Regions from separate parts of the Microbacterium sp. EF45047 genome, predicted to be linked through region 2. Evidence: predicted binding sites of a transcription regulator. Region 2 holds the regulator's gene; the other holds the start of a gene.
The links. Region 2 encodes HspR, which represses chaperone genes until heat shock. Its sites were predicted from a motif close to AAGTTGAGTCNNNNNGACTCAACTT; they were not measured.

Region 1: a site for HspR is predicted at 4,134-4,158, ahead of JRG78_RS10730 (ATP-dependent Clp protease ATP-binding subunit). Genes of this name have one in related genera too.

The regions. Positions count from the first base shown of each region.
Region 1 is NZ_CP069429.1:2,183,411-2,197,899, reverse strand. It holds partial or broken gene JRG78_RS10765 (transposase) at 1-125, shown strand, start outside; partial or broken gene JRG78_RS10760 (SDR family oxidoreductase) at 125-304, shown strand; gene JRG78_RS10755 (hypothetical protein) at 313-615, shown strand; partial or broken gene JRG78_RS12770 (NAD(P)H-dependent flavin oxidoreductase) at 693-1,740, shown strand; gene purU (formyltetrahydrofolate deformylase) at 1,863-2,714, opposite strand; gene JRG78_RS10740 (glutaminase) at 2,809-3,300, shown strand; gene JRG78_RS10735 (glutamine amidotransferase-related protein) at 3,343-4,059, opposite strand; gene JRG78_RS10730 (ATP-dependent Clp protease ATP-binding subunit) at 4,173-6,695, shown strand; gene JRG78_RS10725 (LysR substrate-binding domain-containing protein) at 7,039-7,854, opposite strand; gene JRG78_RS10720 (helix-turn-helix transcriptional regulator) at 7,864-8,574, opposite strand; gene JRG78_RS10715 (transferase) at 8,770-9,177, opposite strand; gene JRG78_RS10710 (DNA-formamidopyrimidine glycosylase family protein) at 9,291-10,064, opposite strand; gene JRG78_RS10705 (EI24 domain-containing protein) at 10,066-10,863, opposite strand; gene JRG78_RS10700 (Lhr family ATP-dependent helicase) at 10,880-14,489, opposite strand, start outside.
Region 2 is NZ_CP069429.1:2,421,492-2,435,980, forward strand. It holds gene JRG78_RS11855 (FGGY-family carbohydrate kinase) at 1-986, opposite strand, end outside; gene JRG78_RS11860 (LacI family DNA-binding transcriptional regulator) at 1,078-2,055, opposite strand; gene JRG78_RS11865 (dihydrodipicolinate synthase family protein) at 2,163-3,005, opposite strand; gene JRG78_RS11870 (hypothetical protein) at 2,951-3,127, opposite strand; gene JRG78_RS11875 (stealth family protein) at 3,433-5,010, shown strand; gene JRG78_RS11880 (heat shock protein transcriptional repressor HspR) at 5,007-5,516, opposite strand; gene JRG78_RS11885 (DnaJ C-terminal domain-containing protein) at 5,519-6,490, opposite strand; gene JRG78_RS11890 (nucleotide exchange factor GrpE) at 6,498-7,223, opposite strand; gene dnaK (molecular chaperone DnaK) at 7,226-9,079, opposite strand; gene JRG78_RS11900 (hypothetical protein) at 9,273-9,758, opposite strand; gene JRG78_RS11905 (dihydroorotase) at 9,804-10,895, opposite strand; gene JRG78_RS12780 (hypothetical protein) at 10,913-11,053, shown strand; gene JRG78_RS11915 (DUF3817 domain-containing protein) at 11,077-11,538, opposite strand; gene JRG78_RS11920 (DUF222 domain-containing protein) at 11,655-13,097, opposite strand; gene JRG78_RS11925 (sirohydrochlorin chelatase) at 13,217-13,924, shown strand; gene JRG78_RS11930 (nitrite/sulfite reductase) at 14,109-14,489, shown strand, end outside.

The sequences.
Region 1 (14,489 bases), 240 kb from region 2:
TCGAGATCGACGTGCCGAGAGATCGTGACGGGTCGTTCCAGCCGAAGATCGTGCGCAAGCGGCAGCGGCGGTTGGACGGGATCGACGAGATTATCCTATCGCTGACCGCGCGCGGGCTGACGACCCGCTCATCCCCGCCACCGGGTGGGACGCCGAGAAGCTGCAGAGCTTCGGGCAGGACACCCCGCTCGGCCGCGCCGGGCAGCCCGCAGAGCTCGCCGGGGCGTACGTGTACCTCGCCGCCGAGGAATCCTCCTACGTCTCCGGGAGCGTCATCGCCGTGACCGGGGGGAAGCCGCTGTGAGTACGATCGTGTCCCCTCCTCCCCCCACCTCCCCCGCCCCCCACGGCGACTGGGACCTCACCCCCCTCGGCCGCGACAGCTGGCGCATCTGCGACCCGTCGCGCCGCCAGGGCGACGCCGAGTGCCTCATCGCCTACGTCGAGCGCAACGACACCGGCACGCTGGACGTGCTGTGGCTGCGCCGGCCGTGCCCGCGGCGCTCGCGCTTCCACGATTTCGCGGATCTGTTCTCCGAGCTGGACGCCGCGGTGGCCGCCGCCTCCGACCGGTCGCGTCCTCCGGTGACGATCCCGCACATGCCTCCGCTGTGAGGGTCCCGGTGTCGCCCGCCGTCCGCGCGGGCGACACGGGACAGGGGCGGATGCCCCGCCGGGCGTAGCCTCGGAGGGTGACTGATCTGCGCGCACTGCTCGGCATCCGGCATCCGATCATCCTGGCGCCGTTCGGCGGCCTGTCCTCCGTGGCGCTGACGGCCGCGGTGAGCGAGTCCGGCGGGCTCGGGTCGTACGGGCTGTACGGCTACGACGCCGACCGCATCCTCGCCACGGCGGACGCCATCCGGCAGCGGACGGACGCGCCGTTCGCGTTCAACATCTGGCTGCCCACCGGCGACGAAGTGGAGCCGGATGCCGCGCACGACCGCCACGCGCAGGCCCTCGCCCCGTTCTTCGCGGAGGTCGGGCTGGAACCGCCGGCGCGGCCGGAGCGCTACCTCCCGCCGCTCGACGAGCAGCTCGACGCGGTGTGGCGCGCGGCGCCGGCGGCGCTGAGCGTCGTGTTCGGGGTGCCGCCGGCCGGCGTCGTCGAGGAGGCGCACCGCCCGCGGCATCCGCGTCATCGGCACCGCGACCACGGTGGCGGAGGCCGTCGCGCTCGAGGAGGGCGGCGTCGATGCGGTCGTCGCGACCGGGGCCGAGGCGGCCGGGCACCGGGTCTCCTTCCTCCGCCCGGCCGAGGAGTCGCTCGTCGGGCTGTTCTCCCTGCTGCCGCAGGTCGCGGATGCCGTGCGGGTGCCGGTGATCGCCGCCGGCGGCATCGCCGACCGTCGGGGCGTGGCGGCGGCGTTCGCCCTGGGTGCCGCGGCGGTGCAGGTGGGCACGGCGTTCCTGGTCACCGCCGAGTCGGCCGCGAACGACGCGCACCGGGCGGCGATCCGCGCGACGCCGGACGACGGCACGGTGCTCACCCGCGCGATGAGCGGGCGGCTCGCCCGCGGCGCCCGCAACCGCGCGGTCGCGGAGATCGAGGCCGCCGGGGCGATCGCGCTGTTCCCGGCGCAGAACTGGCTGACCGGCCGGTTCCGGGCGGTGGCGGGCGAGCGCGGCCTCGGCGACCTGCAGTCGCTGTGGCTGGGTCAGTCCGCGCCGCTGGCGCGCCGCGACACCGCCGCCGAGGCGTTCGCCGAGCTCGTCGCCGGCCTCCCCGCCGGAGCCTGACGCGGCGCCGGACGGCCCCCTCCCCGGCATCGGTCCCCCGCCCCGGCATCCGGGCTCGCGCCCCGGTATCCGGGCCCGCGCCCCGGCATCCGGGGCCGCGCCCAGGTCGGCGCGCCGCCTCGCTACAGGATGACGGTGGAGCGGCCGTGCACGATCACGCGGTCCTCGGCGTGCCATTGCACGGCGCGCGCCAGCACCAGGCGCTCGACGTCCGCGCCGCGGCGCTGCAGCTCCGCGGCCGACTCCGAGTGCGTCACACGGGTGACGTCCTGCTCGATGATCGGGCCCTCGTCGAGATCCGCGGTGGCGTAGTGCGCGGTCGCGCCGATGAGCTTCACGCCGCGCTCCTTGGCCCGCGCGTACGGGTTCGCGCCGATGAAGGCGGGGAGGAAGGAGTGGTGGATGTTGATCACCGGCGCGCCGATCCGCTCGATGAAGTCGTCGGTGAGGATCTGCATGTACCGCGCGAGCACGACCAGGTCGACGTTGCCCTGCAGCAGCTCCAGCTGCCGCCGCTCCATCTCGGCCTTGTCCGTCGACGGGATGTGCACGAACGGCACGCCGAAGGACCGCACCGCATCGGCGAGGTCGGGGTGGTTCGAGACGACCATCGTGATGTCGATGTCCAGCTGGCCGCGCTCGGTGCGCCACAGCAGCTCCATCAGGCAGTGGTCGTACTTCGACACGAAGATCGCGACGCGCTTGCGCCGTGCGGTGTCGTGCAGCGACCACTCCATGCCGAACCGCTCGGCCACCTTCTGGATCGACGCCTCCAGCGCCGGGCGCTTCGCGGCCAGACCCTCCAGATGCAGCACCGTCCGCTGGAAGAAGCGGCCGCCCTCGGCATCCGTGGAGTGCTGGTCGAGGGAGATGATGTTCGCGCCGTGCTCGGCGAGCACGCCCGCCACGGCGGCGACGATGCCGGGCCGGTCGTCGCAGGCGATGAGCAGGCGTGCGGTGTCGGACTGTGACATGGATGCTCCTCGGGGTCTGGGTCATTCTCCCCCGGATGCGGCGGCGAGCACGAATCGCCCGCGTCGCGAGGCGTGCGGTCGATAGCCTGAGGACGTGGAAGCGAGCGAGGCGGTCACGGCGTCCGCGCTGTTCGACGACGCGCGCCGGCGGCTGGCGGATGCCGGCGCGCCCCGCGTGGCGCTCGGTCGCGAGCGGCGGTCGCGGTGGCGCGGCGAGCGGATCGTGCGCGCGGGGGAGGCGTGGCACCTCGGTGTGCTGCTGCTCACCGCGGACGCCGTGCTCGCGACGGGGGAGATCCTGCGGGCGGGCGATCCCGGGCGGCGCGGTTACGCGGCGGAGTCGTCGCGGGCGCGGGCGGAGCGGCGGATGCAGGCGCTGCGCGGCGGCTTCGCGGAGGGGGAGATCGTGCACCTCGGCTGGACGGCGGTCGACCTCGGCGCCGTCGACGCCGGAGGAGAGTCCGGCCCGCTGCGGAGCGTCGACGGCATCCCGCAGGTGCGGTGGGCGCCCGGCGGGGCGTTCGTGCCGCTCGCCGGCTACCTCGACGAGCGCATCGCGCTGCTCGGTCGGGCGGACGGGGCCTGAGGGACCGCGAACGATCGGCGACGCGGTCAGCGTCGGCGACGGTCAGCGGGCGGCGACGCGGTCGGCGAAGCGGCGGAGCAGGTCGGTGCCGCGCACGGATGCCGCGAGCACGCGCTGCGCGGTGAGGTCGTACTCCCGCGGATCGAAGTAACCGGTGCTGCGGTAGTAGGCCATCCGGTCCACGAAGTCCTGCGGGGTGACCTCGGGGTGGAACTGCGTCGCGTACAGCCGCGACCCGACCCGGTACGCCTGCACCGGGCAGTCGTCGTTCGTGGCCAGCAGCACGCTCCCCGGCGGCGGCTCGGCCGAGCCCTCCTTGTGCGCCGTGAGCACCGGCAGCTCGGGCGCGGACGGGCCGAACACGGGATCCTCCGCACCCGCGGCCGTGATCCGGATCGTGGTCGGGCGCGTGGACTCCGGGGTCGCCGTGCCGACCGTGCCGCCCAGCATCCGCGTCACCACGCCGATGCCGTAGCAGGTGAAGAACGCCGGCGTGCCGCCGTCGAGCGCCCGCTGCGCCATCGTCTCGAGGTCGGCCTCCACGCGGCGCTGCACCGCATCGCGCTCCTCGGCGACGACGTTGAACGGCGAGCCGCCGACGACCACCCCGTCGAAGCCGTCCGCCTCGCCGTCGAGCGGGCGGTCGATGAGGTCGATCCGGGCCAGCTCCGGCACGCCCAGCGCCCGCCGGAACGAGCGGTGCTCGGCATCCGCCGCCCCGCGCTCCGGCCTCACGCAGACGTAGAGGAGCGAGACCACCCGGCGATTCTATCGACGGGCCGGAACGCGGATCCGGATCGGGAACCGGGAATAGACACGCGCAGCCCGCGTTAAACTTGAGTGAAGCACGCTCAACTTTCCAGGAGGACACAGTGCCCAACGACTTCAGCCCTTCCGGCGCGAGCTCGTTCGATGAGTTCCTCGCCCGGTATCTCGCGGGCGAGCAGGCCCGCCAGGTGCGCTCCATCGACCTCAGCCGGTTCCTCACCGCGCGCACCCAGCAGATCCTTCAGCGCGCCGGCCGCTTCGCGCTCGAGCGCGGTCAGACCGAGCTCGACTCCCTGCACGTGCTCCGCACGATCGTCGAGGACGACGCCGTCGCGCACGCCATCGAGCACATCGGCGTCTCGCCGCGTGCCATCGTCGAGGCCGTCGACGCCCGTCTGCCGATGCCGGCCGAGCCCGCCGGCGTGACGGCGGCGACCATCACGCCCAGCGCCAGCCGCGCGCTGTTCCACGCCTATCAGGTGGCCCGCTCGTCCGGGTCGACGTACATCGAGCCCGAGCACCTCTTCTTCGCCCTCGTGCTCGGGCAGGACGTGCCCGCCGGGCAGATCCTCGCCCGCGCCGGCGTCACCGCGGAAGCCCTCACGCAGGGCATCCGCGAGCAGGTCAGCGCGCCGGTCGCCGACGACGGCTCCACCGAGCAGTCGGCCACGCCGATGCTGGACAAGTACGGCATCGACCTCACCGCCCGCGCCCGCGCCGGCGAGCTCGATCCCGTGATCGGGCGCGCCGACGAGATCGAGCAGACCATCGAGATCCTCAGCCGCCGCACCAAGAACAACCCGGTGCTCATCGGCGAGGCCGGCGTCGGCAAGACCGCGATCGTGGACGGCCTGGCGCAGGCGATCGTCGACGGCGCGGTTCCCGCTCAGCTGCAGGGCCGCCGCGTGATCGCGCTCGACCTGCCGGCCATGCTCGCCGGCACCCGCTACCGCGGCGACTTCGAGGAGCGCCTCACCAAGACCATGGACGAGATCGCCGCGCACAAGGACGAGACGATCGTGTTCATCGACGAGGTGCACACGGTCGTCGGCGCCGGCGGGTCCGGGGACAGCGGCATGGACGCCGGCAACATCCTCAAGCCGCGCCTGGCCCGCGGCGAGCTGCACATGGTCGGCGCGACCACGCTCGGCGAGTACCGCACCATCGAGAAGGATCCGGCGCTGGAGCGCCGGTTCCAGCCGGTCAAGGTCGATGAGCCCTCGATCGAGGATGCCGTGCGCATCCTGGAAGGGCTGAAGGATGCGTACGAGCAGCACCACCGGGTGACGTACACGGATGCCGCGCTGCGCGCGGCCGTGACGATGAGCGCCCGGTACCTGCCGGATCGCGTGCTGCCGGACAAGGCGATCGACCTCATCGACCAGGCCGGCGCCCGCCTTCGGCTGCGCCTGGGCGCGCCGGTGGACGCCTCCACGCTGATGGCCGAGCTGGCCGACCTCGAGGCGCGCAAGAACGCCGCCGTCGCGGGGGAGCACTACGAGGAGGCGTCGCGGCTGCGCGACGAGATCGCCGCGGTGCAGGCTCGCATCGGCGCCGTCGCGAACGGCGCCCCGATCACCGAGGGCGAAGCCGTCGTGGACGAGGCGGAGATCGCCGCCGTGATCTCCCGTGCCACCGACATCCCGGCCAGCCGTCTCACCGAGAGCGAGCGCGAGCGTCTCGCCGACCTCGAGCGCGAGCTGCACGAGCGGGTCATCGGCCAGGACGACGCCGTGGCGGCGGTCGCCCGGGCCGTGCGCCGCAGCCGCACCGGCATGGGCGACGCCCGCCGGCCGGTCGGGTCGTTCCTGTTCCTCGGCCCCACCGGCGTCGGCAAGACCGAGCTGGCGAAGGCCCTCGCCGCCCGCCTGTTCGACGACGAGAACGCGGTCATCCGCTTCGACATGAGCGAGTTCGGCGAGCGGCACACGGTGTCGCGCCTGGTCGGCGCCCCTCCGGGATACGTCGGCTACGACGAGGCCGGCCAGCTCACCGAGCGCGTGCGGCGCAACCCGTACTCGATCGTGCTGTTCGACGAGATCGAGAAGGCGCATCCGGACGTGTTCAACCTGCTGCTGCAGGTGCTCGACGACGGGCGTCTCACCGACGGCCAGGGCCGCACGGTGGACTTCCGCAACACGGTGATCGTGATGACCTCGAACATCGGCTCGGAGTTCCTCGCCTCGCGCTCGGGCGCGCTCGGCTTCGTGGCGTCGCGGGATGCCTCGGGCTTCTCCTCGCCGGAGGACCTGCGCGCGCGGGTGATGGGCAAGCTCCGCGAGGCGATGCGTCCGGAGTTCCTGAACCGCATCGACGAGATCGTGCTGTTCCAGAAGCTCACCCGCGATGAGATCACCCGGATCGTGCGGCTCCTGCTGCGCGCGACGGCCGACCGGCTCGCCGGGCGCGAGGTCGCATTCGAGGTGACGGATGCTGCGGTGGCGTGGCTCGCCGAGCACGGCTACGAACCGGAGTACGGCGCCCGGCCGCTGCGCCGGCTGATCCAGCGCGAGGTCGAGGACCGGATCGCGGATCTGTTCGTCACCGGGGCGCTCGCGGACGGCGGCGCCGTGCGGGTGGATGCCGGAGACGACGGCCTGCGTGTGGAGGTGCCGGTCCGCGCGTGACGCCTCGCGGCCGGGACGAGACGCACCGGCCACGGGCGTCTCGTCTCGGTCGCGCTGTGCGCCGACCGGGGGGCGCCCGGCGGCGCGCGGCGGGCGAATGCCGCGGGGAGGAAAACGCACCGCGCAGCGGGCTGCGGGATGCGGGATTCTCCCGGCGATGGTGGCAGTCGGCGTCGCGGGGAGGAAAACGCACCCCGCAGGCGGTGCTGGGGTGCGGGATTCTCCCGGCGATGGTGGCAGTCGGCGTCGCGGGGAGGAAAACGCACCCCGCAGGCGGTGCTGGGGTGCGGGATTCTCCCGGCGACGGGGCGCGCCGGGAGACGGACGGGGACGACCAGGCGGGTCAGCGGGAGGAGTTCTCGGTGCGGCCGCGCACGATGCCGACGAACGCCTCGACCTCGGGGGTCGTCCGGTCGCGGCGCCAGGCCAGGGCCACCGTCGAGGCCGGCCCGTCCACGAGCGGCCGGTGCCCGGCGTCCCTGCGGTGATGCAGACGCGCCAGTGACATCGGCAGCACCACGATCCCGACGCCGGAGGCGGCGGTCGCCACGGCATCCGCGGTCGTCTCCAGCGGCGGGAAGGCCGGGGGCTGCGTCGGCAGGTCGAGCGGGCCGAGCACGTCGTCGCCCGGCGTGATGAGCACCTCTCCGGCGAGATCCTCCGCCGTGAGCTCGTCCGCGGCCATCAGATGCGACTCGGCGGAGGCGACCACGACCGGCACCTCGTCGTACAGCCGGATCACGTGCAGGTCGTCCGCGCGCGCGACGGGCAGGCGGATGAGCGCGGCGTCCACGGTCTCGAGCTCCTCGCGCTGCGTGGCGACGGCGATCGGCACCAGCTCGAGCGGGATCCCCGGCATCCGGCGGTTCCAGGTGTCGATCCAGCGTCCCGGGGTGGCACCCGGGACCACGCCGAGGCGGAAGACGCGCGGCCCGCTCGTCGCCTCGGCGGACGGGGGCTGCGGCGCCAGGGCATCCGTCCGTCCGGGCTCAGCCGAGTCATCCGGTCGCCGGCGGCTCTGCGCGGCATCCGCCCGTCCGCGCGCCGCCCCGCCCTTCCTGCCCGCCGCGCCGCCCTGCCCGCCCGCGCGACCGGGGCGCGCCGGCCCCTTCGCGGAGCGGCGGCCGCGGGGTCCGCCTCCGCGCCGCTGACTGCTCATCGCCACAGGCTACCCGGAGCCGGAGGCGCTGCTGCGCACGGCCACGCAGCAGCGTCCCGCACCGCGGTCGAGGTCGGCACGCAGCCGGGCGCAGCCGAGGCCGTCGAGCATGCCGTCCACGTAGGAGTGGTTCGCCGCGCAGATCAGCGCGGTGTGCTCGCGGGCCAGGGAGTCGAACGGGCAGTTCGCGAGCAGGATCTCCGCGTCCGAGGTCCGCGGCTCGTATCCCTGCGCCTCGAGGGCGCAGGCGGCGCGGGCGAGCTCATCCGCCGCATCCGCCGCGTCCGCCGGATCCACCGCGGCGGACGCGGTCGCGCCTGCGCGCCGTCCCTCCTCACGCGCCACCTCGCCGACGGCTTCGACCACCGGCCGGCCCTCGTCCGCTCGCTCGATCGCGCGGGCCAGCAGGTGCCCGACCAGGTCATAGCGCCGCTCCGGCAGCGAGACGGCGATGGTCTCGGCGACCCGGCGGTAGAGCTTGGACGGCCGGCCGGCACCGGGCCCCGAACGCCCGCTCAGACGCCGGAACTCGGTCTCGAGCAGGCCCGCGTCGACGAGCTTGTCCAGGTGGAAGCGCGCCATGTGGACCGGGATGTCCAAGGCCGCGGCGACCGCCTCACGGCCCACCGGATCCTCCTGGGCGACGACGTGGTCGTAGATCGCCCGGCGCGTGGCGTCCGCCAGCGAACCGATGCGCGCGGCGCGCGAGGAGACGTCCATGGCGACCTCTATCAGAACCTGATCTTGTTTTAGAGCTTCCGGCTTCTAACGTAGAGTTTAACTTCATTTAGAAAGGAGCTCAACGATGAGCACACAGATCCGCGCCCGGACATGAGAAAGGCTCCCGCGTGGGGACGCGGGAGCCGGGACGGCCGCACGAGCGGATCGTGCGGCCCTTCTGCTGTCGGCCGGCGTTCAGGCGGCCAGCCAGAGGCCCTTCCTGTCCGTCGCCACCGCCTGACCGGCGGGGACGGTCTCGTCGTCGCCGATCCGGGCGCCGCGTGCGACGCGCGCTCCGGCGCCGACCTCCGTGCGGACGCCGATGTGCGCGCCGTCGCCGACGGCGGCACCCGGGCCGATGTGCGCGTGCGCATCGATCTGCGCGTTCTCGCCGATGACGGCGTCGGGCTCGATCCACGCGCCACGGGCCACACGCGCGCCGGCTCCGACGCGCGCCCCGGGTTCGACATAGGCGCCGGCCTCGATGAGTGCCTTCGGATGCACCTTCGCGCCGTGCGCGACGAGGCCCCGGCCGTTGGCGTGCTTGCGGTATCGCAGCGTGGCGCCCTGGTCGTCCTCGATATCGACGTAGTTCTTGCCCACGATTCCTCCCGTATCCGGGTTCTTCCGGATATAGCAACAACCACGGACAGGGCGATTTCATTCCCCCAGGGGGATGACCGGACGGCGGCGGCCGAGGGCGTGTCCGGCGGAGCTCAGCGTTGGCAGTTCGGGCACCAGAACGTGACGCGCTCGCGCGTGGCATCCGCCCCGATCGCACCCCGCCGGATGAGCGTCCCGCAACGGCGGCAGGGCCGGCCGGCGCGGCCGTATACCCAGGTCGTGAAGCCCCGGCGGGCGTTGCCGGTGAAGGTGCGGTCGACGCGGATCCGGTTGGCCCGGATGGTGCGTGCGCCCAGGTCGAGGAGGGCGTCCACGTCGACCTCCGCGGGCGGCGTCTCCGGCAGCACGCCGCGCAGGAACAGCAGCTCGACGGCGTATTCGTTGCCGAAGCCGGCGACGTTGCGCTGGTCGAGGAGGGCGACGTGGATGCTGCGGCCGTCGTCCCGGATGCGCCGTGCGGCCTCGACCGGGTCCCAGTCCTCGGCCAGCGGGTCCGGGCCGAGATGGCCGATCACGGTGTGCTCCGCGGCGGTCGGCAGGACCTCGACCATGGCCAGGTCGACCCCGACCGCTTCGCGTTCGGCGGTGCCGACGATCGCGCGCACCGAGAAGGCCGGATGCCGCCATTTCTCGCCGGGACGATAGAGCAGCCAGGCGCCTTCCATGCGCAGATGGGAATGGAGCGTGCGGTCGCCGATCCGCATCAGGAGGTGCTTGCCCCGCGGCACGACGGAGCGCACCATCTCGCCGGTGAGGTCGGCGGTCGCCGCCCGCGGGACGCGGATGTCGAATCGCGTCACCTCGTGCCCGCGGAGCGCCTCGTCGAGACGGTGCGCGGTGCGGTAGACGGTGTCCCCCTCGGGCACGTCAGCGCGCTCCCGCGGGAGGGGTGGGTGGAGCCGGCGGCGCGGCGGCCGCGTCGGCGGGTCTGGCACGCTCGGTGAGGTCGCGGGCGAGGATGGTCGACCCGGCGACGGCGGCCGGCATCGCCACCACCGCTCCCAGCGGCACCAGGAAGCAGAGCTGCGCCGCGACGCCGAAGCCGATCACCCGCGCCCGGCCGGAGGCCAGCAGCGCGGAGCGCGCGGCGGAGTTCAGGCCCCGCGCCTCGAAGGCCCGTCCGGTGAGCTCGCGGGCGAGCAGCCGGCCGGAGAGCACCACGCCGACGACGGCCGCGACCGGACCGCCGACGACCGGGATCAGGCCGATCAGCAGCGTGAGCAGCGACACCAGTGCGCCGAGGACCACGAGCCGGACTCCCTCGCCGATGGTGGACAGGATCCCGGATTCGCCGGTCGGCTCCGGCCCGCCCAGCGAGCGCTCCACGCCCCGCCAGATGCGCTGGTAGAACGGGTCGCCGATGGTCAGCGTGAGCGCGGTGAAGACGGCCGCGGCCAGAGCGATGGCGGGGATCAGGATCACCAGGCCGAGGCCGGCGCGCAGCAGCTCCCGCCACGGGCTCGCCCAGTCGTCGGCGAACGGGGTCAGCCAGTCCGTGAGGGCGCCCAGGGACAGGCCCAGCGGGATCAGGGCGCCGAGCAGGACGGCGAACGCGATGGCGGCCGGGACCAGCCCGAGCGCGAGCAGCCGGGGATGGGTGCGCCACATGCCGAAACCGCGCAGGAGGGTGCCGAACCCGGTGCCGAACTCACGGAGCATGCTCATCAGCGTAGGCGCCCGGTCAGACCGCCTTGCGCAGCGTGTAGCCGCGGGGCGTGGCGACGAATCCGGCATCCTGCAGCGCGGTGGCGAACGCCGTGCCGTACACGCCCTCGCCGTTGATCTTCTCGACGGTGAGGGTGTCGAGCCGGCGGCTGCGGGCGGTGGCGGCGAGATCGGATGCCGCGGCGCGCAGCGCCTCCGGGTCGTCGTCGAAGGCGAGCACCGTGCGTCCGCCGCGCTCGAGGTACAGGACGAGGGCGCCGTCCACGAGCACCACCAGGCCGCCCGCCTTGCGGCCCGGCCGGTGGGACACGGTGTCGAGTCGGGGCCACGGCAGCGCCGCGCCGTACGGGTTCGCCGGGTCGGTGGCGGCGAGGGTGAGCGCCGCGCGCGGCGGCGGATCGGCGAGCCCGGCGAAGGTGCGCAGCCGGTCGACCGTGGTGGAGGCGGCGAACTGCGCCGCACCGAGCCGCTCGATCACGTAGCCGCGCCGGCAGTGCCCGGCCTCCTCGAATCCGGCGAGGATCCGGTACACCTGGGCGAACCCGCCCGGCACGCCCTCGGCCTGCACGGCGCCCCTCGTGACGACCCCGTACCGGTCGAGCAGCAGCCCGGCGATCACCGTGGCGCGACGGGCAGCCCCCGCCGCGGAGTCACCGGACGCGTCCGGCTCCGGCAGCACCGACCAGCGTCCGCCGACCGAGGGCGGCCGGCCACCGGGGCGGGTCAGCGAGACGCCCCGGTAGGTGCGCGTGCGCGGTGCCCGGCGCGTGGTCTTGTGCGCCTGCGAGCCCCCGGCGATCAGGGCACGCACCGGCGCGAAGGTGTCGTTCGTGATGTGCCCCTGCCAGGTGAGCGACCACAGGGCATCCAGGATCTCCGATTCCGGCATCCGGTGCTGCGGGTCCCCGCTGTCGAGCATCGCGCGCAGGGCGCCGACGAAGGAGGCGCCGCTGAGACGCAGCGCGTCCAGGAGCTTCTCCTCCAGCGAGCCGGGGGCGGGGGTCTCCTCGGGGATCGGCAGCGTGAACGGCGCGAGGTCGACCGGATGCAGCGAGATCCAGCCGTCGCGGCCGGGGAGGGCGCCGTGCCCGGCCCAGACGACCTCGCCCGCCGCGGTGAGCTCGTCGAGCAGGGCGGGTGTGTAATCGCGCACCCGGGAGGGCAGGACCAGCGATTCCCAGGCGCTGGCCGGGATCGGCACGCCGGCGAACTGCTCCACGACCGCGAGCACGCCGTCCGGGCCCTCCAGGGGGCGGGTGAGGTGCTGCCAGTCCGGCAGGAACCGCGCATAGGCCTGCGCGGACACCGGTTCCACGCTGCCGCGGATCGCGGCGAGCGACCGCATCCGGAGCCGGCGGAGCACCTCGGTGTCGCACCACTCCTTCTCGCCGGCGGAACCGGCGGATGCGGACGCTTCGACAGGCTCAGCGTCCGCGGGCAGGAAGAACCCGCTGGTCAGCCGTCCCGAGGATTCCAGCCGCTGCAGGGTGTGCCGCGCGACCGCGGCGCCGATGCCGAACCGGTCGGCGACCGCGGCGGTGGTGAACGGGCCGTGCGTGCGCGCGTATCGGGACACCAGATCGCCGAGCGGGTCGGCGACGGGATCGAGGAAGGCGACCGGGATGCCCGTCGGCAGAGCGACCCCGAGCGCGTCGCGGAGGCGCCCCGCGTCCTCGATCGCCGCGACGCGGGAGCGCCCGGCGATCGTGACCGGGATCGCGCGCCGTGCGTCGACGAGCGCGTCCAGGAGCGCCGAGGCCTGCGCGACGGATGCGGATGCCGAGCCCGGCAGTGCGGACGCCGAGCGTGTCGAAGCGTCGGGAGGTGCGGTCGCCGAGCGGGTCGGAGCGTCGGGAGGTGCGGACGCCGAGCGTGTCGAAGCGTCGGCGACGGACCCTTCGACGGGCTCAGGGTCCGTGGCGGGCTCAGGGTCCGTGGCGAGCTCAGGGGCCGTGGCGAGCTCAGGGGCCGTGGCGAACTCAGGGTCCGTCGCGGGCTCGGGGGCAGCCGACGGATCGGTATCCACGGGCGCGAGCCGGAGGGCGACCTCCTCCGCGTCCAGCGGGCCGAGCAGCCGGAGCAGATCGGCCACCCCTTCCCGTCCGCGGGCGCGCCGCTGCGGGTCGAGCCGCTGCGCCTCGCGCTCGAACTGCGCGATCACGTCCGGGTCGAGCAGCTCCCGCATCTCGACCGTGCCGAGCAGTTCGCCCAGCAGCGCCGGATCGACCGCGAGCGCCGCCGCGCGACGTTCGGCGAGCGGGGAGTCGCCCTCGTACATGAACGCGCCGACGTAGCCGAACAGCAGATCGCGGGCGTACGGCGACGGCTGGGCGGGCTCGGTCTCCACGAGCCGGATCCGGCGCTCGGCGATGTCGGCGGCGAGGCGTCGCAGCGACGGGAGGTCGTAGACGTCCTGCAGCACCTCGCGCAGGGTCTCCAGGATCACCGGGAAGGTGGGGTGCCGCCGGGCGACCTCGAGCAGCTGCGCCGAGCGCTGCCGCTGCTGCCAGAGCGGCGTGCGCCGGTTCGGGTTCGTGCGGGGCATGAGGAGGGCGCGGGCCGCGCACTCCCGGAACCGGGAGGCGAACAGCGCGGAGCCGCCGACCTCGGCGGTCACGATCTGCTCCAGCTCATCCGGCTCGAAGACGAACAGCTCTGCGCCGGGCGGGTCGGCCTCGGCATCCGGGATCCGCACGATGATGCCGTCGTCGCTGGCGACCGCCGATCCCTCGACGCCGAGGCGCTCGCGGATGCGCGCGTTGATCGCCAGCGCCCACGGCGCGTGCACCTTCATGCCGTACGGGGAATGAAGGATGACGCGCCAGTCGCCGACCTCGTCGTGACCGCGCTCCACGGTGAGCGTCCGGTCGGTGGGCAGGGTGCCGGTCGCCTCCCGCTGCTCGGACAGATAGCCGAGCAGGTTGTCGCGGGCGCGCTCGTCCAGCCCGGCGTCGATCAGGCGCTGCTGCGCCTCCTCCGGCGGGGCGGTGGAGATCTCGCGCGAGAAGCGCCCGAGCGCCTCGCCGAGCTCGAACGGGCGGCCGATGCCGTCGCCGTGCCAGAACGGCACCTTTCCGGGCTGCCCGTAGGCGGGGATGACGTTCACCCGGTCGTGGGTGATCTCCGCGATCCGCCAGCTCGTGGTGCCGAGGGTGAACACGTCGCCCACGCGCGACTCGTACACCATCTCCTCGTCGAGCTCGCCGACCCGCGCCCCGGTGGTCTCCCCGGCGACGAAGACGCCGAACAGCCCGCGATCCGGGATGGTCCCGCCGCTGGTGACCGCGATCCGCTGGGCGCCCGGCCGGCCGGTCAGCGTCCCGGCATCCCGATCCCACACCACCCGCGGACGCAGCTCGGCGAACTCGTCCGACGGGTACTTCCCGGCGAGGAGGTCCAGGGTGGCCTCGTAGGCCGAACGCGGCAGCGTCTGGAAGGGCGCGCTGCGCCGCACCGTCTCGTACCACTCCTCGACGGAGATCGGATCCAGCGCGCACGCCGCGACGGTCTGCTGGGCGAGGATGTCGAGCGGGTTCCGCGGCACCGAGATCGCCTCGATCTGCCCGGCCAGCATCCGCTCGGTGACGATCGCCGTGTGCAGCACGTCGCCGCGGTGCTTGGGGAAC
Region 2 (14,489 bases):
AGCCCGCGCGCGCCGGGACCGGAAGCCGCCGCCTCGGCGAGCAGCTGCGGGTAGTCCGCCTCGGTGAGGTCCTTCAGCCACGCGGTCAGCGCGCCCGAGGTGGACAGGCCCCCGGCGAGGTTGCGGGTGCCGGGGAAGGCGCCGGCCGTGGTCCACATCGACGGGGTGCGCAGCGTCTCCCCGCCGGTCGCGACGAGGAACATCGTCGTGCCGTACATCAGCATGAGATCGCCAGGCTCGTGCGCGCCGACGCTGACGGCCTCCGTCCAGGCGTCGATGGTGCCGGCGACGACCGGCGTGCCGGCCGGGATGCCGGTGAGCCGGGCGGCCTCCGCGGTGATCGTGCCGGCGATGTCACCGGCCCAGGCGAGCGGCGGACGCTCGAGCCTGCCGGCGTAGCGGTCCCACCACGGCTCGTGCCAGCGTTCGCGCTCGATGTCGTAGAGCGGGGACACCTGGCTGGCGGACTGGTGATCCAGGACGTATGCGCCGGTCAGCTTGCGGGCGAGCCAGGAGGCGGGCATGAACAGCCGACGGGCGCGCGCCCAGGCATCCGGCTCCTCGTCCGCGATCCAGGCGATCTTCGGACCACCCGCCTGGGAGGTGAGCACGGAGCCGCCGATGCGGGTGATCTCGTCCTCACCGAGCTCGTCGGTCATGTGGGCGATCTGCGCGGTGGATCGGGTGTCGACGCCGTACAGGATGGCGGGGCGCACCGGCTCGTCGTGCTCGTCCGCCAGCAGGATGCACGGACCCATGCCGCTGACCCCCACGCCGACGACCTCCGCGTCTTCGTCCGCCAGCAGCTCCCGCGCGATCGCGACGAACTCGTCCCACCAGATGCGACCGTCCATCTCCACCCAGCCGGCGTGCGGGCGGCCGACCTCATGGGCGCGGGTGGCGGTGGCGACGATGGTGCCGTCCTCCGCGACGAGCACGCCCTTGCTGCTCGACGTGCCGACGTCCACTCCGAGCGTGCAGCGCATCTCGTCCTCCTGACTGATGAGACCTGCGACCACGATACGCGAAATCGATTTCATCATGCAACGCGCTCGTCACCGCGCCGCGCGCCGCGGGTCACTCGCCGACCGAAGCGGGATGCAGTTCGCCGTGGAGCACGACGTTCCGCGGCGGGCCGGCCTCGCCGTGCACTCTCTCCAGCAGCATGCGCGCCGCTGTCATGCCCATCTCCCGAGCGGGGAGCCGCACGACGCTCACCGCCGACGGCGACAGTGTGGTGAACGGCAGTCCGCCGATGACGGCGACAGCGACCTTCGGCGGCGTGAGCGCGCGCTCGCTGAGCACCTGGATCGCCCCGACGCCGATCAGGTTGTTGCCCGCCACGACGGCGTCCGGCGGCTCGGGCAGCGCGAGCAGCCGCTCCATCGCCTGGCGCCCGCCGTCGACCCGGAACGACGAGAACAGCAGGAGGTCTTCGGGCGCCTCGAGGCCCGCATCATGGTGCGCTTGCCGCCAGCCCTCCGCACGTTCGGCCGCGGTCTCGATGTGCTCGGGTCCGCCGATGTACGCGACCCGGCGGTGGGTGCCCAGCAGGTGCGCAGCGGCGGCGCGTCCGGCCTCCCGGTTCGCCATCACCACGCTGTCGATTTCCGCTCCGGCGTGACGGTCGACGGCGACGACGGGGCGGCCGGAGTCGAGCAGCACGTCGAGCGCCGGCCGATCCGAGGCCGGCGCCAGGATCACCCCGGACATGTGCTCGGCCACGGCGATGCCCAGGTAGGTCGATTCCTTATCCGGCTCGGCATCCGAGTTGCACAGCACCACGGAGTACCCGGCCTCGGATGCGACGTCCTCGACCCCGCGCGCCACCTCGGTGAAATAGGGGTTCTCGATGTCCGGGATGATCAGCCCGATCACCTCGGAGCTCCGCCGCCGAAGCGTGCGGGCGGTGCGGTTGGGAACGAACCGCAGCTCTCGGGCCGCCGCACGCACCGCTTCGGCCTTCTCCGCCGACACGCTCGTCCCGTTGAACACGCGCGACACGGTCGCCGGCGACACTCCGGCGGCGCGTGCGACGTCGTAGATGGTGGCCATGACGGTCCTCGGGTGATGGCTTGCAGGACTTCTGACCTTACCTGCGTCGGTCATCGCCTCCCCGAACTCACTGCCGCGGCCGAGGCCGCGACGAACGTCTCGTCGACTCAGGCGTGAGCCCGCACCACGCGCGCGACCTCCGCGCGCCCGGCGTCGTCGGGCGCGGCGATCGCCATCCGGCAGTGCGCGTCGGTGACGCCGAGCACCCGGTAACCCTCTTTCATGCGCGCCATGTCGCCGCCGATCAGGGCGACCACCTCGTCGACGGCTTCCTGAGCCGCGGCGACGGCCGAGGCGTCGCCGGAGCGAGCCGCATCCGCGAGAGCGCGGAACGGCTTCGGCGTCACGGCAGACACGCCAGACACGACGCCCTGCGCACCCGCCCCGGCGGCGGCGACCAGGTCGCGATCGGCTCCGGTGTACAGCTCGAAACCCTCCGGCACCGCCGCTCGGTAGGCCGCGAGGTCGTCCAGCGTCAGCTCGCTGACCTTGGCACCCACCACGTTCGGCAGCTCGGCGAGCCGCACCAGCAGCTCGGGCGACACGGGGTTGCCGCTGCGCGCCGGGTAGATGTAGACGTACAGGCGCCCGTTGCCGACGGCATCCGACACCTGCCGGAAGTAGTCGAACACGGCGTCGTCGGTCGAGCGCAGGTAGTACGGCGTCAGCGCGGCAAACTCGCGCACCCCCAGAGCCCGGGCGACCCCGACCAGGCGCACGGCCTCGAACGCGCTCGGCCGCCCGACGTGCACGATCACGCGCATCCGATCGGCGAGCTCCTCCATCGCGGCCGACACAAGCGCGGTGAACTCGTCGACGTCGACAGCGGGGAACTCTCCGGTCGTGCCGAGCACGAAAGCGCCCTCGTGGCGAGGCTGTAGCTGCTGAACGAGATTTACAGGCTGTAGATCATCGCGCCCGCGGTGAAGACGAGGAACCCGATCAGCCACGGCGCGATGAACAGGTACCCCGCGATCGCCTCGCGCTTGTCGTAGCGGTCGCGTCCGGCACGCCGGACCTCGCGGGCACGCGTGGCGCGTCGGCCGGCCGTGCGTGCCTCGGTGACCGCCACGATGCACCTCCTCGAAGTGAGCGGGGTGGCCATCCTCTCGGCGCACGCGGGACGGTGTCGAGGGGCTTGCCCGCCGATCGTTCCTGTGCAAGCGCTCAGCCCCGTCCGAGACAGACGGATGCCCCGGGCGATATAATTCCGTCGCGCCCCTCGTCGCTCGACGACTCCGCCAGACGCCCGCCGTTCGGGTGCCATCGCACCCCGGCAGCGCTTCCGCGGCATCCGCGACGGCGCGACACGCTCATTCCGAGCACGGTCCCCGGTCCGCCGGCGGTGCTCGGCCGACCCCGCGAAGGAGGACGATGATGACGACACTCTCGGCGCTGCCCCGCACCCGCCACCGCAGCACCGATCTCATCGCACGACCGGACGTGCTGCTGGATCGGGGCCTGCTCCATCTCGTCCACGACGACGTCACGCCGTGGCAGGCGCGCATCGACGACCTGCGCGCCACCGCGGACGCCCTCGAAGCCGCCGGCATCGATGTGATGCTGATCCGCCGCGACCGGTCCACCCCGTCCTTGGTCGTGGACGCCGAGAACCGCGAGGCCGCCATCCACGCGCTGCGCGCGCACCTGCCCGAGGACCCGTTCTACGTCAAGCTCAAGGGACGGCCCGCCGTACCGGTGGAGGATGCCGTCGCACCCGCCGGCGCGCCCTCCGCGCTGCGCGTGTTCCGCCCCCGGATCACACCGGGCCGCACCCTCCGCTACGGAGCGTCGCTGGCCGCCCGCGTCGAGTTCTGGCGGTTCGGCGCAGACCTCGTCGAGGCGCCCGACGACAACGTGCTCACCCGGCGGCTCACGCCGGCATCCGACCTCTCCTTCACCGAGGTCGAGCGGTACGGCCGGGTCTGGCGCACGATCGACGGCATGTTCGACCCGCTGCCGGACGAGTTCCGCGAGGACGTCGACATCGTCTTCTCCTGGGTGGACGGCTCCTCCACCGAGTTCCAGCGGCAGCGCGCGGCGCAGCTGGCCGCGCACGTGGTCGGCGAGGGCGACGACGGGCCGGCCCGCTACCGGCACGTCGACGAGCTGCGCTACGCCCTGCGCAGCGTGCACATGTACGCACCGTGGATCCGCCGGATCTTCATCGCCACCGACTCGCCGGCACCGCGCTGGCTCGCCGAGCATCCGAAGGTCACCATCGTGCGCAGCGAGGAGTTCTTCGCCGACCCGAGCGTGCTGCCCACGCACAACTCGCACGCCGTGGAGGCGCAGCTGCACCGCATCCCCGGCCTGTCGGAGCACTTCCTGTACTCGAACGACGACATGTTCTTCGGACGGATGCTGGAGCCGGAGCTGTTCTTCGCCCCGGGCGGCACGACGAAGTTCGTGGAGAGCGAGATCCGGATCGGCGCGGGCGCCCCGCAGGTGGAGCGCAGCGGCCACGACAACGGCCTGCGGGTGAACCGCGCCCTGCTGCGGGAGCGCTTCGGGCGGACGATCGTGCGCGACCTGGAGCACTGCGCCGCCCCGATGCGCCGCAGCGTGCTGTTCGAGCTGGAGCAGACCTTCCCCGAGGAGTTCGCCCGCACCGCCGCCGCGCGGTTCCGGTCGATGACCGACATCTCGGTGACGAACAGCCTGTACCACTACTACGCGCTGTTCACCGGGCGCGCGGTGCCGACGACGCGGCCGCGGGTGCGGTACGTGCACACCACCACGGCGGGTGCGCTGGAGCGGGTGGACCGGCTGGTCGAGAGAAGCGACCTGGACATGTTCTGCCTGAACGACGGCGCCGAGACCGACATCCCGGAGCAGCTGCGGATGCGGGCCGTGCGCGACGCGCTGGAGCGGCTGTTCCCGATCCGCGCGCCGTGGGAGAAGGCGGATGCCGCGGAGGACGCCGACCGGGCATCCGCCGCGATCAGCGGCTAGCCTCCGGCCGGCTGGTTCCCCGGCCGGCGCGGCTGCTGTCGTGCCGGCTGCCCGCCCGGCACCGCCTCCCCGCCGTCGTCCTCGCGGCCGGCGGCGGGGATGCGCGGGCGCCACAGCACCACCTCGGTGGAGCGGCGCACCCGGCGGCCGGAGGGCAGGGTGATCACCTGACCCGACGGCCCGGCGGCGAACACGCGCACGCCCGGGCGGTTCTCCCGCTCGGCGCGCAGCGCGTTCTCGAGTTCGGCGACGCGGCGGCGCAGCATCCGCACCTCGTTCTCGAGGTCGAGCAGCTTCGCGATGGCGGGCAGGTTCATCCCCTCGCTGGAGAGCTGCGCGACCTCCCGCAGCTGCTCGATGTCGCGCATCGAGTACCGCCGCGAGCCGCCGCGGGTGCGCCCGGGCACGACCAGCCCGAGCCGGTCGTACTGCCGCAGCGTCTGCGGGTGCATCCCGGCCAGCTCGGCCGCGACCGCGATCGCGAACAGCGGGGAGTCCGCGTCCATCGTTACACCTGCGCTTTCGCCATCATCTCCGCGCGCGGGTTCTCCTTCGGCTCCAGCTCCTGGAACCGCTCCAGCGCCTCGCGCGCGGCGGCATCGAGGTGCGACGGCACGACCACCTGCAGCTCGGCGAGCAGGTCGCCGGAGCCCTTGCCGGTGGTGATGCCGCGGCCCTTGACGCGCAGCACACGGCCGGACGGGGTGCCGGGGGCCACGCGCAGCCGGACGGTGTCGCCGTCCAGGGTGGGCACCTCGATGGTGGCGCCGAGCGCGGCCTCGGTGAAGGTGACCGGCACGGTGATGCGGAGGTTCTTCCCCTCGCGCCTGAACACCGGATGCGGGCGCACGGTGACCTGCACCACGATGTCGCCGCTCTCCCCGCCGTCCGGCGAGGGGCGGCCGCGGCCGCGCAGGCGGATCTTCTGCCCGTCGGCGACCCCGGCGGGGATCTTGACCTTGAACGGCTTGCCGTCCTCGGCCTGCAGGGTGATGGTCTCGCCCTTGGCGGCCGTCATGAAGTCGATCGTGGTGCGGGCCGTGACGTCGGCGCCGCGCTGCGGACCGCCGAACCCGCGGAAGCCGCCCGTCTGCTGCCCGAACCGACCCGACCCGAACCCGCCGCCCTGCGTGAACATCGAGAAGATGTCGTCGAAGTCCGCGGTCTGGCCGCGGCCGCCGAAGCGGCTGAAGACGTCCTCGAACCCGCCCGCGGCACCCGGGCCCGCGGTGAAGCGGGCACCGGAGCCCATCGCGCGGATCTCGTCGTACTCGCGGCGCTGCTCGGGGTCGCTCAGCACGGCGTACGCCTCGCTGATCTCCTTGAACCTCGCCTCGGCGGCGGCGTCGCCCGGGTTGGCGTCCGGGTGGTACTTCCGCGCGAGCTTGCGGTACGTCTTCTTCAGGTCCGCGTCGCTGACGTCCTTCGAGACTCCCAGCGTCTTGTAGAAGTCCTTGTCGAACCAGTCCTGGCTAGCCATCGATCACCTAGCCCTCCGTGCCCGGCGACGCCTCGTCCGGCACAGCGACGACGACCTTCGCCGGGCGCAGCTCGACCTCGCCCAGCCGGTAGCCGACCTCGACGACCTCGAGGACCGTCGGCTTCTCGACGTCCGGCGAGGGCTGCTGGAAGATCGCCTCGTGGTGCTGCGGGTCGAACTCCTCGCCCTTCTCACCGTAGGCGACCACGCCGAGGCGCTCGACCGCCGCGCGCACCTTGTCGGCGATCACGGCGAACGGGGAGCCCTCCTCGAGGTCGCCGTGCTGGCGGGCGCGGTCGAGGTCGTCGAGCACGGGCAGCAGGCCCTTCGCCACCTCGCCCTTGGCGCGGGCGATCTCGATGCCGCGCTGCTCCTCGGTGCGCCGGCGGTAGTTGGCGTACTCCGCCTGCAGGCGCTTGAGGTCGGTCAGCAGCGCGTTCTCGGCGTCCAGCAGCGCCGCGTCCTCGGCGGCAGCCTCGGCGGTCTGTTCGGTGCCGAGGATGTCGTCGACCGTCAACTCCAGGTCGTCGTCGGAGCCCTCGGCGGCCGCGGCCTCCGCGGCATCCGGGTTCTCCGCGGCATCCGGGTTCTCGGGAGCCGGCGCGGCATCCGGATTCTGCGGCTCGGGGCCGGATGCCTGAGCATCCGACCCCTCACCGGACTTCGCCGGACCGTTCCCGTCTTCGGGTCCCTGAGCCTCCTCGAAAGGCTCGTCCAAGTTCTTGTCCGTCATGATTACTTCTTCTCGTCCTCGTCGTCGACGACCTCGGCGTCGATGACGTCCTCGTCGGAGCCGCCGGTCTCCTCAGCGGGCTCGTCCGCGGCGCCGGCGGCAGCGTTCTGGTTCTGCGCGTAGATCGCCTCGCCGAGCTTGGTCTGCGACTGCGACAGCTTCTCGAACGCGGCCTTGACCTTCTCGTCGTCGTCCCCGGCGAGCGCCGCCTTGAGCTCGTCGACGTCGCCCTTCACCTCGGACTTGACGTCCTCGGGGAGCTTGTCGTCGTTCTCGGAGATCAGCTTCTCGATCGAGTACGCCAGCGCCTCGGCCTGGTTGCGGGTCTCCGCGGCCTCGCGGCGCTTCTTGTCCTCGGCGGCGTGCTCCTCGGCCTCGCGCACCATCCGGTCGATGTCCTCCTTCGACAGCGACGAGCCGCCGGTGATGGTCATCGACTGCTCCTTGCCGGTGCCCTTGTCCTTGGCGGACACGTGCACGATGCCGTTGGCGTCGATGTCGAAGGTGACCTCGATCTGCGGCACGCCGCGCGGGGCGGGGGCGATGCCGGTGAGCTCGAAGGTGCCCAGCGGCTTGTTGTCGCGCGTGAACTCGCGCTCTCCCTGGAAGACCTGGATCGCCACGGACGGCTGGTTGTCGTCGGCCGTCGTGAAGGTCTCGCTGCGCTTGGTCGGGATGGCCGTGTTGCGCTCGATGAGCTTGGTCATCATGCCGCCCTTGGTCTCGATGCCGAGGCTGAGCGGGGTGACGTCGATGAGCAGCACGTCCTTGCGCTCGCCCTTGAGGACACCGGCCTGCAGGGCGGCGCCGACGGCGACCACCTCGTCCGGGTTCACGCCCTTGTTGGGCTCCTTGCCGGTCTCGCGCTTGACGAGCTCGGCGACCGCGGGCATGCGGGTCGAGCCGCCGACGAGCACGACGTGGTCGATGTCGGACACCTTGATGCCGGCCTCGCGGATGACGTCCTCGAAGGGCTTCTTGGTGCGGTCGAGGAGGTCCTTGGTGAGGTCCTCGAACTTGGCGCGGGTGATGGTCTCGGACAGCGACACCGGGCCGTTTTCGGTGAGCGACAGGTAGGGAAGGTTCACCGAGGTGCTGGTCGAGGACGACAGCTCCTTCTTGGCCTGCTCCGCCGCCTCCTTCAGGCGCTGCAGCGCGATCTTGTCGTTCGAGACGTCGACGCCGGTCGAGTCCTTGAACTGCTTGATCAGGAAGTCGACGAGGCGCTGGTCCCAGTCGTCGCCGCCGAGGCGGTTGTCACCGGCGGTGGCGCGCACCTGGATCGTGGAGAAATCGTCATCCTTGCCCACCTCGAGCAGCGACACGTCGAAGGTGCCGCCGCCGAGGTCGAAGACGAGGATGAGCTCGTCCTCCTTGCCCTTGTCGAGGCCGTAGGCGAGGGCCGCGGCGGTGGGCTCGTTGATGATGCGCAGGACGTTCAGGCCCGCGATCTCGCCGGCCTCCTTGGTCGCCTGACGCTCGGCGTCGTTGAAGTACGCCGGGACGGTGATGACGGCATCCGTCACCGTGTCGCCGAGGTAGGACTCCGCGTCCCGCTTCAGCTTCTGCAGGATGCGCGCGGAGATCTCCTGCGGGGTCCACTTCTTCCCGTCGACCGAGAAGGTCCAGTCGGTGCCCATGTGGCGCTTGACCGACGAGATGGTGCGCTCGACGTTGGTGACGGCCTGGCGCTTCGCGGTCTCGCCGACGAGCACCTCCCCGTCCTTCGTGAACGCCACCACGGAGGGGGTGGTGCGGAAACCCTCCGCGTTGGCGATGACCTTGGGCTCGCCGCCCTCGAGGACGCTGACGACGGAGTTCGTCGTCCCGAGGTCGATACCGACAGCACGTGCCATGTGTCTCTCCTTCTTGTCGAAGCCTGCTCTGCTGTGTGTGAAGCCTGGCGCGACCCGGAAACCTGAGTCGCGATGGCTCAAGGATACGCCGTCCGAGCCGGGCATGTCAACAAAGTTGATATTCCCGGACTCAAGTTTGCGAAGAATTCCGCGGCGGGAACAGCGGAGCACCGGCCCGGACCGGCACGTGTCGTCAGGTCAGCAATCGCCCCCACTTCGGGTCGAGCAGCGGGGCCTCGGCGAGCACCAGACAGTGCCAGAGGGTGACCGCGACCGAGTCGAGCACCGGCACCCCGGTGCGCTTCTCGACCTGCTCGGTGATCGGGGCGCCGTACAGGTTCGTGCAGAGGTACACCAGCGCATCGGGGCCGGCCTCGGCGAGCGCTAGCGACGGCTCCACCAGGCTCTCCGGGACCACCCGGCCGAACGACTCGTTGTCGCTCAGGCCGAGCGCGTGATGCCCGGCCACCGCGATGCCGTGCTCGGCGTACCGCGCCGCCACCTGCTCGTTGACGTCGGCCGCGATCGCCCGGTCGTGATCGACCCCGAGCCAGGAGCCCGAGGTGCCGTTCCAGGCGATCACGTCGACGTCCGCCGTCGCCAGCAGTTCGGCGGCGGCGCGCATGCCGGCCGCGTCGAACTGCTGGTCGGAGCCGGCGTCCAGTGCGATCCGGGTCACCGGGCGTCGGCCGCGCCTCGCTGAGGACCGCGGTGCTCTCCATGGTCAGGCGCCCCTTCCGGCGAGCACGGGTTCGGCATCCGCTCTCGCGGCGTCCTCGCCCTGCGCGTGCCGGCCGATCAGGCGCCCGACGGCGCCGGGGTCGTGGAAGCCGTCCTCGTCGAGCACGACCCGGCCTGCGGCGATCACCGCCTGAGGCCAGCCGCGCAGCATCCGTCCGTTGAAGGGCGAGAAGTCGGTGCCCATGTGCAGCGCGCCGCCGTCCACGCGCCGACTCTCGTCCGGGTCGAAGATCACCAGGTCGGCGTCGAACCCGGCCGCGATCCGCCCCTTGCCGGCGAGCCCGTGGATGCGGGCGGGACCGGCGGAGAACAGGTCCGCGAACCGCGCGAGCACGGCGTCGTCGGCCGGCGCGTCGCCCGCCAGTGCGGTGAAGCCCGCCGGCATCCGCGTCTCCACGCCCGGCAGCCCGTGCGGCATCTCGCGCACGTCGTCGGTGCGCTCGCGCTTCTGGGTCAGGTCGTAGCAGGAGTGGTCGCTGGAGAGGGTGTCGACGGAGCCGTCGGCGAACCGCTCCCGCAGCGCGGCCACCGTCTCGGCCGAGCGCATCGGCGGGCAGCATGCGAACCACTCCGGGTAGCGGGACGCGTACACGCCGTCGTCGAGCAGCAGGTAGTGCGGGCAGGTCTCGGAGTACGCCTCCACCCCGCGGGTGCGCGCCTCGGCGAGCTCGGGACGGGTGTGGTGCAGGTGCTCGATGCCGATGCGGCCGGCATCCGCGTGCTCCTCGGTGCAGTCCACGATGATCGCGTCGTGCTCGGCGTGAATGATGGTCAGCCCGCCGAGGCGGCGCATCTCCTTCATCACCCGCAGCACGGTGTCGTTGTCGCTCATCGTGGAGCCGCGGTTGGTCATGTACATCTTGACCGAGCGGATGCCCATGGCCGCGAGCTCGTCCAGCTGTGCCGGCACGGTCTCGTCCCAGGTGATCACCGAGCCGTGCAGGGCGACGTCGCAGCGCGCCTCGCGCGCCAGGTCGCGCTTGTTGCGCGCGGCTTCGAGCGGGGTCTCCATCCCGGCTCCGGTGCTCGGCGGCGTCGGGATCGTGCTGTTCGGCACGGTGGCGGCGAGCGGCATCGCGACACTGGTTCACGGTGATCTTCAACTCGGCGATCAGCTCGACCACGGTGGTCGCGGTGCTGCTGAACATCGTCTTCAACCATCTCGTGCGCGGCTCGGCGCGGAACGAGGGACGCAACGAGTTCGTCGCCGCGTCGGAGCATCCGACCGCGTAGCCGGGGCGCCGCGGCGAAGGCGGTCAGCGGCCGCCGGGCGGGCCGAGGATCAGCAGCACGACGAAGAGCGCGGCGACCGCGGCGAGGATCAGCACCGCCAGCGCCCACGGCCGTCGCAGCAGCCAGCGCATGCAGCGGTCGTACCAGGTGCGGTCGCGGGGGTCGTCGGTCTCGTCGAGGCGCCAGTCGCCGTCGAGGCGGCCGGTGCGGTGCAGCCACAGCTCGGCGGGGACGGTCGCGTAGGGGATGACGGCGCTCGCGATCGCGAGCATCGCGGCGCCCGGATGCCAGCGCTGACGAACGGCCAGGAGCACCGCCGTGGCGCCGTAGGAGAGGAAGACGAAGCCGTGGACGCCTCCGGCGATCGTCACCAGCACCGGCGGGAGGCCGGCGGCTCGGGCGATGAGTGCGGCGATCAGCAGGCTCCAGGTGATCGCCTCAGCGATCGCGAGCACGCGGAACAGGCGGGCGGGGGTGCGGAACATCGGTCTCCTCGGGTCCTGTCCAGCCTACGGGTGCCCCCGGAGAGCACACTCCGGGGGCACCCCGCGCCGGCGGTCCGGCGGGACACCGCCCGAAAGCAAGGGTTCCGCGGCCCCGGTCAGAACGGCGCGGTTTCCGCGGCCGGGACGGACGCCCACAGGTCGCGGGACGGGTCCGGATCGGGCGGCTGGAAGGTGACGGTGTTCTGCGGCGGCGGCCGATCGATGTACAGCCGGCCGGTCGGGCTGGTCCAGGCGAAGACACCGCCGCCCAGCTGTTCGACGTGCCAGGGACTGTGGTGTTTCAGGATGTGATGCCGTCGGCAGAAGTCGCCGAGGTTCTCGGCCGAGGTCGCCCCGCCGGCGGAAGCCGCGCGGTTGTGGTCGAGGTCGCACTGCGACGCCCTGCGCCCGCAGGTGGGGAAGCGGCAGCGCTGGTCCCGGGCATGCAGGTAGCGGCGCAGGTGTGTCGACGGCCGGTACCGGTCGACGGCGAGGACGCCGCCGGTGATCGGATCCGTGAGCACGCGGTCCCAGCCGGATGCCGCCCCGGCCAGGCGCCGGGCCGTGTCGAGGTCGATCGGACAGGCGCCGTCGAGCTCGGCCGGCGGCAGCGGCACGCCCGCGCGATCCAAGCCCATCAGGGTGAGGATCGGGACGGTCACCTGGACGTGCGGGACGATCCGGGCGAGCAGGCCGTCCTCGGTGTCGTGACCCGTGGGCACACCGCTCAGCACGAGGTCGGCGAGGAGGTCGGCGCGCAGCTGGGCGACCGTGCGGTCGTCCGCGACGAACACCGCGCCATCCGCCGCCGACCCGAACGCCGACGACCCCGCCGCCTGCCGGGCCGCGGCATCCGACGCCGGCACGACCCGCGCACCGGCGGCGCGCGCCTCCGCGGCGGCCTGGGCGTTGTGGTTCTTGAGCTCGGTCGCCATCTCGCTGAGCCGGTCGAACATGCCGTGCGCGAGTGCCGATGAGGTGATCGCGGTGATCTTGGAGTTGCCGTCCTCGAGATCGTCCAGCCAGACGCCGCACTTCTTGCGCGCCCTGCGGTGACGCTCGTCGATCGGCAGCGGCTGATACCGCTCCGCGAGCCGTCGCGCCATCGGGCGGAGACGGTTCGGCGATTCCTGTTCGGCGATCGCGAGCACGCTCTCGGCGTAGGCGGCGCGCTCGGCGGGATCCTCGAGATGGCTCCCCGCTTCCACGATCACACGGGCGTGACCCGCGCTGATCCGGCCCGCGCCCTGCGCGGCCCACACCTGCGGGAACCGGGTCACCAGCCATTCGGCATCCGCCATCCAGCGCTGCACCGTGCGATCGCTCACCCGCTGCGCCGCCCCGATCTCGGCCGCCACCGTGCGCAGGGTCAGGTCGCCGTGATCCGGATGCCCGCCCTGCTCGGCGACGGTCAGCGCAAGACGGGAGGCCAGCGCGAGCATGCCGTCGCGCACCGCGAGCACGCTGCTCAGCGTGGCGTCGGTCTGACGCAGCGAGGACACGATGGAATCCAGGGCGGCGACCTGCGCGTCACTGGCGTCCATCAGTGCGTTTGTCATATTCTCAGTGAACCACGAGCCACCGACATTCGAACAAAGCCACGATGCGGAGTCCGCCCGCCGTCACGCGAGGACGCGCGACACACGCCGGTAACGCGGCGCCGCTAGGCTCACCCGACATGACGACACCCGCTCTGCTCGCCGTCTCGCACGGGACCGCCGACGTCGACGGCGCGGCTGCGGTCGCCCGCCTCGTCGCCCGCGTCGCGGAGGAGCTGCCCGGCGTCGCCGTGCACGAGGCGTTCGTGGACGTGCAGCAGCCGGAGGCGGCCACCGCCCTCGCCGCGATCGACGGCCCGGTCGTGATCGTGCCGCTGCTGCTGTCCAGCGGCTTCCACGTCAACGTCGACATCGGCGGGCTCGCCCGCGACGACCTCGCGATCGCCCCGCCGCTCGGCCCCGACCCCCGCCTCGCGGACGTGCTCGCCGAGCGGCTCGCGCAGGCCGGCGGCGCGCTCGGCACAGCGTCCGGCGCCTCCGGCAGCCCGGACACCCCGGTGATCCTCGCCGTCGCCGGATCGCGCGACCCCGCATCCGAGACGGACGCCCTCGCGATGGCGGGCCTGCTCGCCGCCCGGCTCGGCCGCCCGGTCGAGACCGCGTACCTGGCCGCGCGCGAGCCGCGGCTCGACACGGTCGCCGCACAGCATCCGGATGCCGTCGTCGCGGCGTACCTGCTCGCGCACGGCTACTTCCACGACCTCGCCGTCCGCCAGGCGGGCGCATCCGTCGTCACCGAGCCCCTGCTCGACGCGGCCGAACCGCCGGCCGCGCTGGTCGACCTGGTCCTCTCCCGCTACCGCGACGCCGCCGCCTCCCTGGGCTGATCGACCGGCTCCTCCACTTCGAGCGGCGGGCAGACGCAGTCACGGCTATGTAACCGCACGTTGCTGAGCGAGAGCCCCTCCGTGACGAACTGTGACCTCCCGTTTCCGGGTGTTCGTCATGTCCTCGCATCCGGCGCCCGAGTCTCCTTACCGTGTTCACACCTTCACGAGAGCGAGACCCCCGATGACCCTGGAAGCGACGACCCGCGGCGCCCGCACCCGCACTGCGCGCGTCCCCACCAAGCCGCACGGGCAGTGGAAGGTCGACGGCACCGAGCCGCTGAACGCGAACGAGGAGTTCAAGCTCGCCGACAACGGCCTCAACGTCCGCGAGCGGATCGAGACGATCTACGCCAAGGGCGGCTTCTCGTCCATCGACCCCACCGACCTGCACGGCCGGTTCCGCTGGTGGGGCCTGTACACGCAGCGCAAGCCCGGCATCGACGGCGGCCGCACCGCCCAGCTCGAGCCGCATGAGCTCGAGGACGAGTACTTCATGCTGCGGGTGCGCATCGACGGCGGCCAGCTCACCACCGAGCAGCTGCGCGTCATCGGCGGGATCTCC